2 regions of the Paenibacillus sp. WG02 genome follow, and region 1 is predicted to be linked to the other one. Evidence: riboswitches for the same ligand, from Rfam matches in the RefSeq annotation. Region 1 holds a riboswitch; the other holds the start of a gene.
The links. Region 1 has a riboswitch for cyclic di-AMP ahead of ACBP55_RS00950 (ubiquitin-like domain-containing protein). Riboswitches for the same ligand answer to the same signal wherever they lie in the genome.
Positions count from the first base shown of each region.

Region 2: it holds a riboswitch for cyclic di-AMP, as region 1 does, so the genes downstream of both, ACBP55_RS04520 (C40 family peptidase) here and ACBP55_RS00950 (ubiquitin-like domain-containing protein) in region 1, are expected to answer to the same signal.

Region 1 is NZ_AP036016.1:209,621-217,341, forward strand. It holds gene ACBP55_RS00930 (HD domain-containing protein) at 1-123, shown strand, start outside; gene ACBP55_RS00935 (TatD family hydrolase) at 172-939, shown strand; gene ACBP55_RS00940 (ABC transporter permease) at 925-2,160, opposite strand; gene ACBP55_RS00945 (ABC transporter ATP-binding protein) at 2,157-2,897, opposite strand; cyclic di-AMP (ydaO/yuaA leader) riboswitch at 3,180-3,365, shown strand; gene ACBP55_RS00950 (ubiquitin-like domain-containing protein) at 3,659-4,798, shown strand; gene rnmV (ribonuclease M5) at 5,012-5,554, shown strand; gene rsmA (16S rRNA (adenine(1518)-N(6)/adenine(1519)-N(6))-dimethyltransferase RsmA) at 6,338-7,246, shown strand; gene yabG (sporulation peptidase YabG) at 7,302-7,721, shown strand, end outside.
Region 2 is NZ_AP036016.1:962,605-970,325, forward strand. It holds gene ACBP55_RS04475 (ferritin) at 14-523, shown strand; gene ACBP55_RS04480 (GyrI-like domain-containing protein) at 662-1,285, shown strand; gene ACBP55_RS04485 (hypothetical protein) at 1,340-1,795, shown strand; gene ACBP55_RS04490 (AIM24 family protein) at 1,824-2,522, shown strand; tRNA gene ACBP55_RS04495 (tRNA-Gly) at 2,625-2,699, shown strand; tRNA gene ACBP55_RS04500 (tRNA-Arg) at 2,708-2,784, shown strand; tRNA gene ACBP55_RS04505 (tRNA-Pro) at 2,801-2,877, shown strand; tRNA gene ACBP55_RS04510 (tRNA-Gly) at 2,897-2,967, shown strand; gene ACBP55_RS04515 (permease) at 4,202-4,798, shown strand; cyclic di-AMP (ydaO/yuaA leader) riboswitch at 4,865-5,024, shown strand; gene ACBP55_RS04520 (C40 family peptidase) at 5,027-5,923, shown strand; gene ACBP55_RS04525 (hypothetical protein) at 6,107-6,766, shown strand; gene ACBP55_RS04530 (stalk domain-containing protein) at 6,763-7,721, opposite strand, start outside.

The sequences.
Region 1 (7,721 bases):
GTTCAGTCCATCAGTGGCTTCCAAATGGGTAAGCATCATGTTTATTATCCGGAGGAGCTGTTGGAACGATTGAACGCAACCAATTATCCTGATTTATGGGCACTGCTTGGTGAGCAAGATTAGCTAGAAAAACAAGTGCAGCAGAATATTTTAACTTAAGGGAGAACGATTATGCTAACGGATTCACACACACATTTAAATGCCGAACAATTTAATGAAGATCAAGATGAAGTGATTCAGCGAGCACTGGACGCCGGAGTGACAAGAATAGTGAATGTAGGCTTCAACCGGGAGACCATACCCAGCTCCATTGCCCTTGCTGAGAGGTATGATTTCATCTACTCAACGGTAGGGTGGCATCCTGTGGATGCAATTGATATGATGCCTGGCGACTTAGAATGGATTGAAGAGTTGTGTAAGCATGAGAAAGTTGTTGCCATCGGGGAAATTGGACTGGATTACTATTGGGACAAGTCGCCGAAGGATGTACAGCAGAGGGTATTTCGGGAGCAAATTCGTCTAGCGCGTAAATTGGGGATGCCCATTGTCATACATAATCGAGATGCCCATCAAGATATTTTGCACATTTTAAAAGAAGAGAAGGCCGAGGAAGTCGGGGGAATCATGCATTGCTTCTCAGGAAGCTGGGAGACGGCTAAACAGTGTCTGGATATGAATTTTCATATTTCTTTTGGGGGTCCAGTTACGTTTAAAAACGCTAGGCAACCGAAGGAAGTGCTGGCGCAAGTTCCATTAGATCGTTTGTTAATTGAGACCGATGCTCCCTATCTGACCCCGCATCCTTTCCGCGGCAAGCGCAATGAAACCGGCTATGTTCGCTTGGTCGCTGAGACAGCCGCGGAAATTCGGGGGTTGACTTTGGAAGAAATTGCGGAAATAACAACTAACAATGCCATTCGATTGCTAGGTCTCAAGTAAAGCGTTTTTTTCGAACTTGCGGCGAAGCACAATACCGCAGCTGAAAGAGATGAAGATGAGACTGACGAGTGGAACGAGCAGATAGATTGGTGAAGAGCGAATCATAAGTGGAATTGTCAAGATACATAGTTCCAGCAGCAAGACCGACCAAATGATGAAGGCCAGCGAACCGGCTTTCGAATTTGGATTGAGCGGGTACATCTCCAGCCAGAACGTATACCGATGAGCACGCTCGAGTGACGATAACTGAACAAGGGAAATCACAAGGGCGATCAGGAAGATCAATGTCCTTGCAGTACCGCTGCTTGAAACGGCAATAGCTAGTACCCCTAACAGGGTGAGACGCAGTATGATCGCGAACAGCTCCGTACGCAGCAATGTCTTCATATATAGATACAAATAGGCAGCATCTTGTCTAAAAGGTATGAACCGTGTTATCCCGCTGATCCAACTTCGGCGGGCTATTCGCATTCCCATCTGAGGCACATCGACGAACCAGCTGAAAAAGGCATAAAGCCGTGCTTGCTGCTGATTTTCTTTGATGATCAAGTAGTCCCAGCCGATGACGTATTTAGATACGAAATGAACAGCTCCTAACCATACGAAAATGAGAAGCAGTGCAGCCCCGCTTGCCCATAAAATGCTGGTTAGAAATTGCAGCGAAATGAGAGCGGTTGTTGCAATCCAGCGAAAGCTAACCGAAGCTAAACGTGTACGCTCATGAGCAAAGCGGCTTTCCTGCCAGCTCGCTAATAAATTAGCAATCTTTAATAGAAGAAGTAGGGCAAGCATCAGTAAGAAATGCTGTTCTGAAGCGCCGAGGCAATGGTGATAAAGCGGCCATAAAATAACCCAGGCGATAAATGTCCAAAAAGCTTGCAGTGCCAAACTGTACATGAATCCACTTCGGAAATAAGCACCCATTTGATGTTCGATCCGTAATAAAAACATGCGGTCTGCTTTTCTTACCAATGTACGAATGGAGCTTGAAGATAGAAGCGGAACGAGCAGCAAAAGCACGATCCACAGATAGGGATAATCTGTCGGAAGACGCTGTAATATTTTTGCATAATAATAGGAAGAAATGATGACAAGAAACAACACGAGACCGATGAAATTGCTGCGCGCTGCATATTGCCAATAGCCCATGGATTCCTTCATATAATATTCGAATCTTTGCTGCCATAAGGAACGGGTGTTGATGTCCATATTTCTCATCATGAATCCCCTTGTACGAGTTTGTAGAAAATGTCGTCTAGTGACGCTCCCGGGAGTTCGGTTTGCTCGCGTAATTCGACTAAATCACCCTGAGCAACCATGCGACCTTTATGAAGGACAACGTAGTTATCGCAATATTTTTCAATCGTAGACAAAATATGCGAAGAGATGAGGAATGATGCTCCTTTATGTTTCATTTTGACCATTAATTCTAGCAAGGAACGAATCGCTAAAGGGTCGAGGCCGAGAAAGGGTTCATCGATAATATATAACGAGGGTTCAATCAGAAATGCGTTCATAATCATGACTTTCTGTTTCATTCCTTTGGATAAATGACTGGCGAAGCTGTTCAGCTTGTCCTTCATTTGAAACTGCTCCAAAAGAGAACTGGATCGAGCCAAATAGTCTTCCTTCGACAAGCCATAGGCCATAGCGGTTAGCTCAAGGTGTTCGCGGATCGTAAGCTCTTCGTAAAGCTCGGGACTTTCGGGTACATAAGCGTAGGTGGCGCGATAGGATACAGGATTTTCAGCTAAAGTTAGTCCGTTGATTCGAATGGATCCTTTTTGCGGTTGAAGCAGGCCGAGAATGTTCTTGATTGTGGTACTTTTACCGGCGCCATTAAGTCCGATCAGACCCATCATTTCACCTTGACGAATAGAAAAGGTTAGGTCATGAAGAACGGGTTTATTTGGTAAATATCCCCCGTATAAAGAGTCAACTTGTAGAATGGAGCCCATCTCATTGCCTCCCTGATTAGCAAATTATTGGTATTTATGAATCGCTTTCCTATACGATCATTATAAACAAATTTGTAATTTAAGCCTAGTTTAGGGGTGAAAAGTTGAAAAGAGTTAGTATACGTACGTGATAGTGAGATATAAGTAGAAATAGGGCTGTTTTATTGCCTATTTGATTGAATTTTAGTCGGTTTAGCCCTTTTTAGTAGGTGTTAATCCCTTTACAGGTTAAGATTAACAGCGTAATATACTTTTCATAATAACTTAATATCCAATTTGCCATTTTTCCATTCGCTGAGTTCCATTTATGGGAACGGGGGAACCACTGTAAGCTGAAGAAGCATGCTTCTTGAGTGAACAGAGTGAGTAACAGGGGTGAATCTTTGAGCGTACTTTGTATGCTTATAGTAGGGCGACTCTCACGTCCGAATCCGTCAGCTAACCTCGTAAGCGTAAGAGAGGTAACGATTGTCGTGCGTGCTATTTGTGTATTTTACTATACAAACTAAGCCAGCGAGAAGAGTCCTCTTCTTGCTGGCTTTTTGTCTTCATAAAGGGCTATACACATTTCGGACGACTAAAAATTGCCCGGAATTCATATGAATGTTGAATAGGCAAACTGGTGTGGGACGACCAGAAGGCAGCGGTATAGCACCGTACTGCTGATGGCGAACACGTTAAGTTAAACTAAAAAACCTTAGTCGCGTCAAATCTAATCATGCTGTAACCTGGCGGCGAGGCTTTGAAGGAGGACCGAAGAAGTGGGCAGTATCTCTATTAGCGAGACCCATGTAAAACGATCATCCAGCATGTCCTTCGCATTGCGATGGAAGCATGAAAACTTGCGTTTGATTTTAAGCTTAGCCATAATTTCAATCGCAATGACTTTCATGTTTTTGGTGTTGTTGTACGGTACGGCTACCAAGAGCGTATCCGTGGTTGTGAATGGACAAGAAACCGTTGTGCAAACGAAACAATGGGTCCTGCAACGCCTACTGGATGAACAAGCCATAAAGATTGGTGAACACGATGAAATTTCTGCTGCGCCAACGACAACAATCAAGGGTGGAGACAAAATTGTCATCGAACATGCCTCACCGATTCAATTGACTGCTGATGGAAAGACCACCACTGTTTACACAACTGCAAGAACGGTTGAAAGTGCATTGCAACGTTTACATATTGCACTTGGGGAGCACGATCGTTTAACTCCCGAACCGACAACCGCTCTGAACTCAGGCGATGAAATCAAAATCGTCCGTGTGAAGAAAGAGACGGAGGAAGTAACTGAACCGATTGCGTTCGATACGGAAAAGAAGAGCGACGCATCGCTGCTCAAAGGCAAAGAGCAAGTCGTCCAAGAAGGTAAAGAGGGCGTACTCTTGAAGAAGAAAGAAAAGACTTTCGAAGATGGTGTTCTAGTCGCGGAAGCAGTTGTGGGTGAAGAAGTAAAAACAGAAAGTATTAATAAAGTCGTGTCCGTTGGCACGAAAAACCCAGTTGTTGTTCTTTCGTCATCCTCACCTAGTGTGGATGAGGTTTCGAAGAATGGTGTAACATTTGGGTACAAACAAATCCTGAAGAATGTGAAGTTGACTGCTTATTCGGCAGACGCTGAATCTACAGGTAAGTCCGAAGGATCTCCTGGTTTCGGTAAAACCTATACGGGGACTACCGTGACAGAAGGCCGCACGATTGCGGTTGATCCGAAAGTGATCCCATTGGGATGGTGGGTTTACATTGAGGGCATTGGCTTCCGCCGTGCTGAAGATATTGGCAGCGGTGTGAAAGGTCAAATGATTGATGTCTTCTTTGAAGATCATGGTTATGCCAATAAATTCGGAACGAAGCAAGGGTACACCGTGTATGTGGTAGGACCGAAAAAGCCGTCTGAAAATTAACGTGTAAACGTCTGTTTCGGCGGGAAGAATGTCATATATATACGTTGCCAAGTAACAACTTGGGCAAAAGAAGAGGGGACCCCTCTTCTTTTCTGCGTTGAATATGGAAGTATAAGTTCTATACTTTAGCTCCGCATCAACCTTGACAAACGCGCGCTCGTACCAGAAGGACGACGGAGTCGTTTATCCTTGGTACTGGGAAGGGAACCGCTTATGATTAAAGAAGTGATTGTCGTCGAAGGCAAAGACGATACAGCTGCTATTCGCCGAGCGGTAGAGGCGGATACAATTGAAACTGGCGGTTCTGCGATTGGGCAAGCCGTGCTAAAGCGTATTGCACTTGCACAGCAGCGCAGAGGCGTTATTATATTCACGGATCCGGATCACGCTGGTGAACGGATTCGGAAGATTGTGGCAGCCAAGGTGCCTGGCTGCAAGCATGCCTTCATTACGCAGGAGCAGGCTGAGTACAAGGGTGATATTGGCGTCGAGAATGCGACGCCTGAGACGATCCGTCAGGCTCTTCAGAGCCTTCGTACGGAATATGATGGTGCGGTTTCACAGCTGACCATGGCGGATCTCGTGACCGCAGGGTTGATTGTTCATGCAGAGGCGGCGTCTCGCCGGCTGATTGTGGGTAAAGCGTTAGGAATTGGCTATTGCAATGGCAAGCAGTTTTATAAGCGCTGTGCAATGTTTCAGATCTCGCGTGAGGAATTTGAGGCGGCTTTGGAGCATTTGGAAGCTGATAAGTAGAATGGATGTTGCTGATGTTGTAGTTTGGAGACTGTCGATTGATTTACAACTGGTAGTCATAACTCCAAAGTGCGCGATTTTAGAGTCATTCAGCTTTCGTGATGGCAGATGGGCTATAGTGGTTAAATGTTGCATTTTCTGCAACAATTCACACGCCAAAAGGCTATTTTGCATCTTGAAGTTGTATTTCGTACAACATTTTGAGCTCATTTGTTGCTAAATGCTCTATATTGGGCAAAATTGTTGTACATTCTGCAACATCGAAGGGAAATAGGCGAGATTTAGGCAGCAATTGTTGTATTATTTACAACATCATTCTACCGCGTTGAGGGATTCATTCATCCAGCAACCTTAAGCGGGCATATATGACTTGATCCCGATGTATGACACCATTAAGTAGAACAAAATTGGATGAATAAATCGACGGTCTCGTTTGTACAACACTTCTTGCCTATTTGTGGAAAAAAGCTCTGGATGAGGTATCAATTGTTGTACCAAATGCAACATTCTAGAATATTGACGGGATTTAAACAGCAATTGTTGCACTTTCTCCAACATCTTCAACTGAATTTCATACAGCACTCTCATGAGCTTACAAGACTATGCATACCGAATTTCAGTAAGATGCCACTTAGAAAATAATTGCATGAGATTTGGCGCAGAGTTTCAAAACTCTTTTGAATGATTTTAATTGATTTTAATTGATTTTGAATGACTTTGAATGATTTTGAGTGACAATGAAGAATGTGAAATCCAGAACCTATAGATAATGAGGTCTATATCATGAATGTACCCAACAATGAAGTGATTGTAACAGCCGATGACGTGGCTACGCCAAGTAAAACGAAACAAATTATCAAGAGAAATGGTCTGGTGCTTAAGAAGAGCTTAGGTCAAAACTTCCTAATTGACCAAAATATCCTAAGCAAGATTGTCATGGCCGCAGAGCTCGGGCCGAACAAGGCTGCGCTTGAGATCGGCCCCGGCATTGGGGCGCTCACACAGCAGCTGGCCAAGCTCGCTGGACGCGTCTTGGCCGTCGAGATCGATCAGCGTCTGCTGCCCATCCTGGACGAGACGCTGGAGCCCTATCCCCATGCTACCGTTGTCCATGGGGACATCTTGAAGACCGACCTGCCGGAATTGTTCCGGCAGCACTTCGAGGGCATGGACGGCGTCAGTGTCGTCGCCAACCTGCCCTACTACATCACGACGCCGATCATCATGAAGCTTCTTGAAGAGAAGCTTCCCTTGGAGAATATCGTCGTGATGATCCAAAAAGAGGTGGCCGACCGCATGGCGGCTCGCCCGGGCACCAAAGATTACGGCAGCCTCAGCATTGCCGTGCAGTTCCACTGCGAGCCGGAGCTTGTCACGATCGTGCCGCGCACCGTCTTCGTGCCGCAGCCGAACGTCGACTCCGCCGTGATTCGGCTGCGTGTGCGCCAAACCCCGCCGGTCGAGGTGGCGGATGTGGACTTCTTCTTCGCCGTCGTCCAGGCGTCCTTCGTCCAGCGGCGCAAAACCCTTTACAATAACCTAGCTGCTAGGTTCTTCACGAAAGAAAACAAGCCTGAGCTGGAAGCGCTGCTGCTCGGCATTAACATAGAGCCTTCGCGTCGCGGCGAAACGCTCAGTATGGAAGAATTCGCGCGCTTGTCGTCGGCTCTTCGCGCGCACGGCTGCAAATAACCCGCACCAAATGCCCAGTCTCGCCATAGGATACCCCTAGGAGGGGATTTGTGCGATGAGGCAAGGAGACTATGTTACCCGTAAATCCTATGGCGGCGACGTCATGTTTAAGATTGAGCGCATAGAGCAGCTGAGAGCTATCCTGCGTGGTGTGGATTATAGGCTGCTCGCGGATGCGCCTCTAGTTGATTTGACCATTTCAAATCCGGCAGATGTCATGGATCATCCGCGATCGAGTTCACCCGAGTTTCGGGAGTCGCTCCGGCGTCTGGCGGTATCCCAGATGCAGCTGCAGGAGAAGAACCAACTCTCAATAAACCATAAGCAAAATATCGATAAAAGCTACTTCGAAGTGCCTGGCAAAGTGCTTCACCTAGACGGTGATCCAACTTACTTGCGTAAAAGTATGCAGATCTATGGGGAATTGCGAGTGCCAGCCGAGGGATTTTATGTTCCAGAAGCACAAATGGCGGAA
Region 2 (7,721 bases), 750 kb from region 1:
GGTGTGTGCATCTATGTTAAACGATACACTTACAGAAGCGCTCAATGAGCAGATGAACTATGAGTTTTACTCCGCGCACGTCTACTTGGCTATTGCTGGTTATTGTGCTGCGGAAAGCTTAGACGGCTTTTCCAACTTTTTTATTGTACAAGCTGAGGAAGAGAAATTCCATGCGATGAAAATTTTCAAATTCATAAATGACCGTGGAAAAAAGGTTAGCTTTGCCGGTATGGATACGCCTGTCAATGAGTACAAATCGATCTTAGATGCTTTTGAACATGCTTATCAACACGAGCAAGAAGTAACAAGACGTATTTATCATCTATCAGACCTGGCATTGAACGATAGAGAACATGCGACTATGCAGTTCTTGAAATGGTTCATTGATGAGCAGGTAGAGGAAGAAGCCATGTTCGACAGCATTATTAATAAATTGAAACGTATTGATAAAGACAGTAACGCCTTCTTCATGTTGGATGCGGAGTTTGCTCAGCGTTCGTTCACGCCACCAGCAGCGGAATAATTACATACGACTTTTTATGAGGTTGAGACTTACCTGTTTCGCGAAATTTGGCGAAGGGTAAGTTTTTTTATGTTTGCTGACATGCAGCTGTCAGGAATCCTTTTATATACTAGGAGAAAAATGTGAAGGATGTGCAGCATGGATAAGTTAGATTTAGCTAGAACGTATAAAAGCTATTACACAGCTCCCACGAAACCGCAATGGGTCGAATTTGATCCTATCTGGTATGTCACAATTCAAGGACAAGGGGATCCGGATGACATAGCCTTCTCAAATGCCACTGAAGCACTTTACACGCTTTCCTACAGCATCAAAGGTATTTATAAGAAAGAGGAGAAAGACTTTACTGTGGCCAAGCTGGAGGGCTTATGGTGGGTGGATGGGGATAGAAAAGCCCTAGATGTACCAAGGGATGAGTGGAACTGGAAGCTATTGATTCGAATGCCTGATTATGTGAGGGCAGAAAGTGTCGAAGAAGCCCTTTCAACCGCGATGTCGAAGAAAAAGGGACTGAACGTTATTTCGGATATCAAGTATGAAACCTTGCATGAGGGAACGTGTGTGCAAATGCTTCATGTGGGGCCCTATGCAACAGAACCGGAAACTTTGAAGCAAATCGAGGATTTCTTAGCTGAACATAGTCAATGCATCCGCGGCCTCCATCATGAGATTTATTTATCAGACCCGAGAAAAGTAGATCCTTCGAAAATGAAGACGATCTTGCGATATCCAATAGCTGCTGCAGAAGTGGTGAAGGGGTGACTTTTGCTGTAAAATAGAAGAATATGTCGATATGAATATGGGGAGGAACGGCAGATGCAGACACGATATTTGGCGGGGGCTGTAAAAGTCTTTGGCATCCTTGTTATCTTGTTCGGATTTATGTATCCAGCTTCTGCTGTCCAAGCCTCGTGGCTAGATCGGGTGAAAGACATCTATCAATTGCCAGAGAATGTGCAACAAATTCAGAAAGACTATGAGAGTACGAAGCAGCAATTAGAGGATCAGAAGGACAAGCTTTCCGAAGCCATACGGCATTCGCAAGAAACTGAGGAACGGCTTCTAGGGCAAAACGAAACGCTTAAAAGGGAAAATGAACAATTGCAAGAACGTTTGAAGGCCATGGAACAAGTTGCTTTAGATAAAGATAAGCGAAATCGGAAATTAACCTATATGGTTGTGACGGCTGTTTTGCTAATTGTTTTTTATTTTGTGCTTGGCCGCGTGTTTCGATTCATGGTTTGGCGGAGACAGAAGCGCGGAATGAGATAGATGTAGTCTATGAGGGGGTCCGGTGTGTATGGAGGTATCTTTCGAGGAAGTAAGCTCACATGCGAAGATAGCCACGTTGCGCATCGAACAGAATGAGTCTGTTCATGTGCTGCATCCGAGCCAAATTGTCGCTTTTCAAGGGAAGTCTGAGCAGAGAGAAGATTCTTTCATGAAGTTGCCGAGTATGTATAGGAAGAAGCGTTTTGTCCAGTCACGGCTGCATGGTCCTGCCAATGTCATGCTAGGGCTGCCTGAAGGCTATAGCATGGCTGTTATACCTATAGGAACGGATGATGATCTTCTGTATGAATTCCGACATGTTTTGTTTTACACAGAGGGAGTCAGCTACTCTTCTCATCTGCAAAATGTTAAGAATACACTGATTACGCAGGATTTCGTGAAAATGCAGTTTAAAGGTCCAGGCAAACTAGGACTTCTGACTGCAGGACCGATTTATCAAATGGCATTGGATGCCAAGCAGCCCTTATATGTCGATACAAGCTGTCTTGTTGCCTATCCGCGGAACGCTCAGCTGCGTCTATGTGTGTACGGCAATACATTGGCCAGTCAGCATATGAATTATCATTGGGAAATAACGGGACATGGTCACGTTCTCATGCAGCCCTGTAAGCCAGATCGCAAATTAGATGAGCATATGAAAAATGACAGTTTACTGCGCCGCATTGCCAGAGAAGTACTGCCGTTTGGCGGTATTTTCATCAAATAAAAAAAGGTAAGAAAAAACATTTGCATTTGTCCTCAATTCCTGATATATTATTCCTTGTCGCCTCGGAGAAACGTTAGCGAGAATGACATGCAATTATACGATGCGGAAGTGGCTCAGCGGTAGAGCATCGCCTTGCCAAGGCGAGGGTCGCGGGTTCGATCCCCGTCTTCCGCTCCAACTCATTTGCGCCCTTAGCTCAGCTGGATAGAGTATTTGACTACGAATCAAAAGGTCGGGAGTTCGAATCTCTCAGGGCGCGCCATTTTCATAAAACGCATCGGGACGTAGCTCAGCTTGGTAGAGCACCTGCTTTGGGAGCAGGGGGTCGCATGTTCAAATCGTGTCGTCCCGACCATCAATCCCTTTATTAATACGCGGGCGTAGTTTAATGGTAGAACTTCAGCCTTCCAAGCTGATCGCGCGGGTTCGATTCCCGCCGCCCGCTTAACAGCAAGTGAAAGAAAGACCACCTTCGGGTGGTTTTTTTTCTTTTGGGGTAAACGAAGGGATTCCACCCTATTTAACGCGGTTGGGTTCGCTGTATGGTTTAGGGTGAAGGGGGCGGTCGGATTTAGGAAGCCTGTATGAGTGCTTTTTCTTGTCTATAAGTGGGAAGTTGTACTTCGTGCAACAATTTCTTTGGCTTTCTACTCTCTAAGCAAGAGATGTTGTATGCTGTACAACAATTTAGCCTTAATTCGTACTAAAAGGCCACTTTGGGTCTAAATTGTTGCATTTTTTGCAACATGTGCAGAGAAAATGCTTGATTTGGTTGATTAAAGTTGTACGTAGTACAACTTTAGTTGTTTGTGCGGGAAGGGATGAGAATCCGCAGGGGTTCGACCATACGTGACGGCTTCGAAGGTTAAACCCGAGTAGGACGTGCATCACACCGGTGAAAATTTAAGGATAAGCTGAAAAGAACTAGCATCCCGTACGTGAAGGCATCGAAGGATAACCCGTGGAGGACAAGCAAGCGGTCCTTGAATTCAACGGAGTAGATGAGCCTGATTTTGAGCTAATACAGATGCAAAAAGTGCATGTATTTTGAATATAAACGTACTTTTGAGAGGCAGAAGCTGCAGAAAGTACAGCAAAATCTCCCAAAGTGAGCCCAAACGTTCGAATTCAGCTGATTTTGATGTACAAAATGCAGGAATATTGAGAAATGAGATCATTGTTATGAAATTTGATGTACTTTTTGCATGATTCACTTGCCAAGGCTAATCCAAGCCTGTGACTCTGACAACTGATTTTCGTACGGAGCCAGTCACTTTATTACTCTGGAGATTCAATGGCGGTCTGACCTGGTTCTAATGGGAGCGAATAGAGGAATCATTCAACAAGCGAAATCAAAAGCGTAATAACTTCTCAAAGTGATAATTTCAACATTATCGCATTGAAACGGACGTGGACCGATATCGAATTAGACATGTCTCAAGACATAATCACATATGCATGAAATCGAAGCTTGAACGATGACGTTCAGGCTTCTTCTTTTTTGTGCTGAAAAAGCACTTGCATAAACTAATTATATTAGTTAAAATACTAATTATATTAGTATTCAGAAAGGAATGGGTCTCGACATGTCATTTATTGTATTTATGCTCTTATTTACAGTTTTAGGTGGATGGCTTGAAAGCCGTGTTCTCAAGCGTTCGAAAAGGGAGGGAATGTAAATGTTTGCTGGACATTTTGGGCTTGCTGCAGCATTGAAAGCAAGAACACCGGAGGTGCCGATCTGGGCGCTCATACTTAGTACTCAGCTGCTTGACGTTGTATTTGTACCCTTATTTCTTTCTAGTATTGAAACGATCGATACAAGCCTGGGTACGGGTTATGGGGAAGGGATTATTCACGCTGATTACACACACTCATTAGTTGGGGCGCTGCTCATTGCTATCTTATCGGGATTATTGGCTTGGAAATTATGGGGGAAAAGAGGAGGCGCAGCTATAGGAGTGCTTACCTTCAGTCACTGGATACTTGATCTTCTCGTTCATCGTGCAGATATGCCATTCTTACCGGGGAATGTTGGAGGACTTCCATTAGTAGGATTTAGTCTGTGGCAGTGGCCGTGGGTGAGTGCGGCTATTGAGATTATTCTCGTGATTGTAGGGGCTATTCTTTACTTTCGCACACTTCGTAATACCGCTAAACTGTCAAAATATAAGACACCAGACGATAACTTCATATGGCGTGCACATCTTGCAGGGGGAGTCATGGCCGTTCTGTTGATTGCCTCCTTTATTTCAGATTTTGTCTTGCACTTATAATTTCTTGGATACTATTACCACTGCGCAAAAGTTGAAACTAACAGTCAAATTATGCTAGTCTAACATAGACAAAAAATGCCGAATCTCGGAGCAGCAAAAGCTCTGGTACGGGGGACTTCTTTATTTGGGGTGAATGAATGCTCAGCTGTTTTAATAAACTGAGCGCGCTAGGGAAACCTCTTCCCGAACCCGTCAACTAACCTCGGAGGCTTCAAGGAGGAACAATTTTTGAAACTTTTTACAAAAAGCTTTATTTGTTCATGCGCACTTGTTTGCGCAGCAGTATCCATGTTTACGGCTCCATCGGTTCAAGCAGCATCATCTGCATCTAATGTAAAAGTCCAGGTCAATGATGAGTTGGTTCAGTTCCCAGAAGTACAGCCATTTATTGACAACACAGGAACATTGCAAGTTCCTCTACGCGTATTATCTGAGAAATTGGGTTATCAAGTAGGCTGGGCGAAGCAAGAAAGCGAAATTGTGGTCACGTTGGTGAACAAGCAGCAGATGATTCAACTGACAACCGACGAGAAGCAAGCGATCGTTAACAGCAAGAAGATTAGTCTGGAAAGCAGTCCGACGCTTTATCAAGGTAATACTTATGTACCCTTACGTTTCATCACTGAAACATTCGGTTCTCCGATTGAATGGAATGAGGCGAATCGTATTGCAATGGTGAATGTCGATGGCAAGTCGCACAAACCAGCTTGGATTGCACCGCCACCAGCACCAGCACCAGCTCCAAAGGTAGCAGCGGCAGTTATACCGTCCATGTCTGATCAAATCGTGCAAACAGCAAATACGTTCATGGGAACGCCATACGTTTGGGGAGGCACAACACCCAGAGGGTTTGATTGTTCCGGATTTGTACGCTATTTGTACGAAGCTAAAGGTATTGATCTACCCAGAACTGCGGTCCAAATGTACGATGAAGCAGGAACCAGGGTTATGGACTTGAAGGCTGGAGATCTTGTGTTTTTTGCTGCAGGAAGTGTGAACCACGTAGGGATTTATCTGGGAAATGATCAATTCATTTCGGCGACAACGTCAAGAGGTGTAAGGATAGATAGTCTCGCCAGTTCATACTGGGGATCCAGATATGTGGGAGCCAAAAGAGTTTTGTAAGTAAGCCATGTGGTGAAAAAAGGATTAATTCCATGGGCATTTGTTTTCTATGAATCTTTCGAATGAAAGCATAGAAGGCAGATGTTCTTTTTTTATGCGAAATATTGCGATTTTTATCGAAATTTTATGGTTTTTAGCCTATAATGAAGAAATGTTTGGAAGAAAGCAGGTGACACGAACCGCATGCAATTAAGTGTCTGGAAAAGTTGGTTTTATAAAAAAAGACATTCGAATAAAGCAAATAGCATGTATATCGTGGAAAAAGGTCCTGCCATACCAGAGGAGATTCGGGGAGTCATTGATCGATTTTTCCTTACGTATAATCAATTCAAAGGGGCTAGAAGCTTACAGACGGATACGTTTATAAAAGAAGTCTTTTACGCAACGAAACAGGATCCGAAGGATCAAAGGTCGATTGAAGAGATGGAAGCCTATATTCAGCATAAAAATGTGCATCGATTGCGATTGAAATCGTATGTTGTCGATGAGTATCTTCGCATAGGCGAGAAGGTTTGCATGATTGGCGTGACGAGGGAATTCAGTAATAATCAGCGAAATCGCGTGCTTTATTTTCTAATAAAAGAGGATCAGTCTTGGCGCTTTCATCATATCGCAAGGTCGCACCATGGGACGGTTCTAGATAAGTTTCAAGTGAATGAGCAAACGGGATTCGTGGTTGGAAATGATAAAGCCGCTCTCCTCTTTCTAACACACTCCGGGTCTGCCGATGCCTCCACCTTTATATTGGGTGATTATGTGCATGTGGAAGGTTATTTGGAAGTGGAGCAAGAGGTGAGCAGCCAACTGTATTACCGAATTGTACGAATGAATCGCGTGCACTAAAAACGAAGTGAAACCCGGTAAAGCTGTGGATCCCACTGGATCTGTCCGCCTAAGGATTCAATAATGGCTCGTAAGGGCATATAAATATGACCATCTAGTATGGTAGGAGCTTCAGGGAGTACGACCGATTGCCCATTCACCGTCATCACGGAATGATCCGGCCGAAGCTCAAGATTAGTAGAACCATGATGAACGGCTAATGTACGAGTTGTCCCGTTCCATTCGAATTTAGCACCAATTCTTTCTAGAATGCCCCGGAAGGGTACCATACTTGTTTCTTGCAATAAATACCCTCTGAACTCATGTACGAATTGTCCATTTACCTCTAATTGGATTTGTGGATGATCTAGACGCTCAACGACAAGTGCATTGCTCAGCGCCCTACCGGGACTTCGCAGCATGGAGCCATTTGCATACAGGGATGAACTTGCACCACCATCCATATTCATCGCATCTGTTAAACCTAGCTTTAGAAGAACCTGCGCCATATCTGCCACCGTAGCTGTGGAAAGTGTCCCCATGACAAATTGATGGGAAGCGTCTAACCCAATGAAGCTGCGTACGTTCGCACTCGTTGTGATTTTTGGATCGGTAAAGCCATCCCGTTCAAAGTCCAAATCAACAGCGCCATTGGTAAGCAGATGAGGTCCTGCTCCAATAGCAGCATCAACCGATGTAAGCATGGAGCTTGCTCCGGTATCTTGATTATGAAGTGATGAAGTCAGCTTCACGGTATCGCCAATATGGATATTAGGCAGCACGTGTGTCTTATTATTGGCACTATTTCCGAGTAGGAACACTTGTCCATCTTCTGGCATATCGACACTTTGCGTCGTTACGGCTGTAACTTTGCCCTCGCGGAGGACAACTTTGGTTGAGTTAGGAAAATCGATAGTCGGCCCAAAGGCGCGCGTGTACCAGACGACTTGATCATTGGCGGAATCACCGTAATATT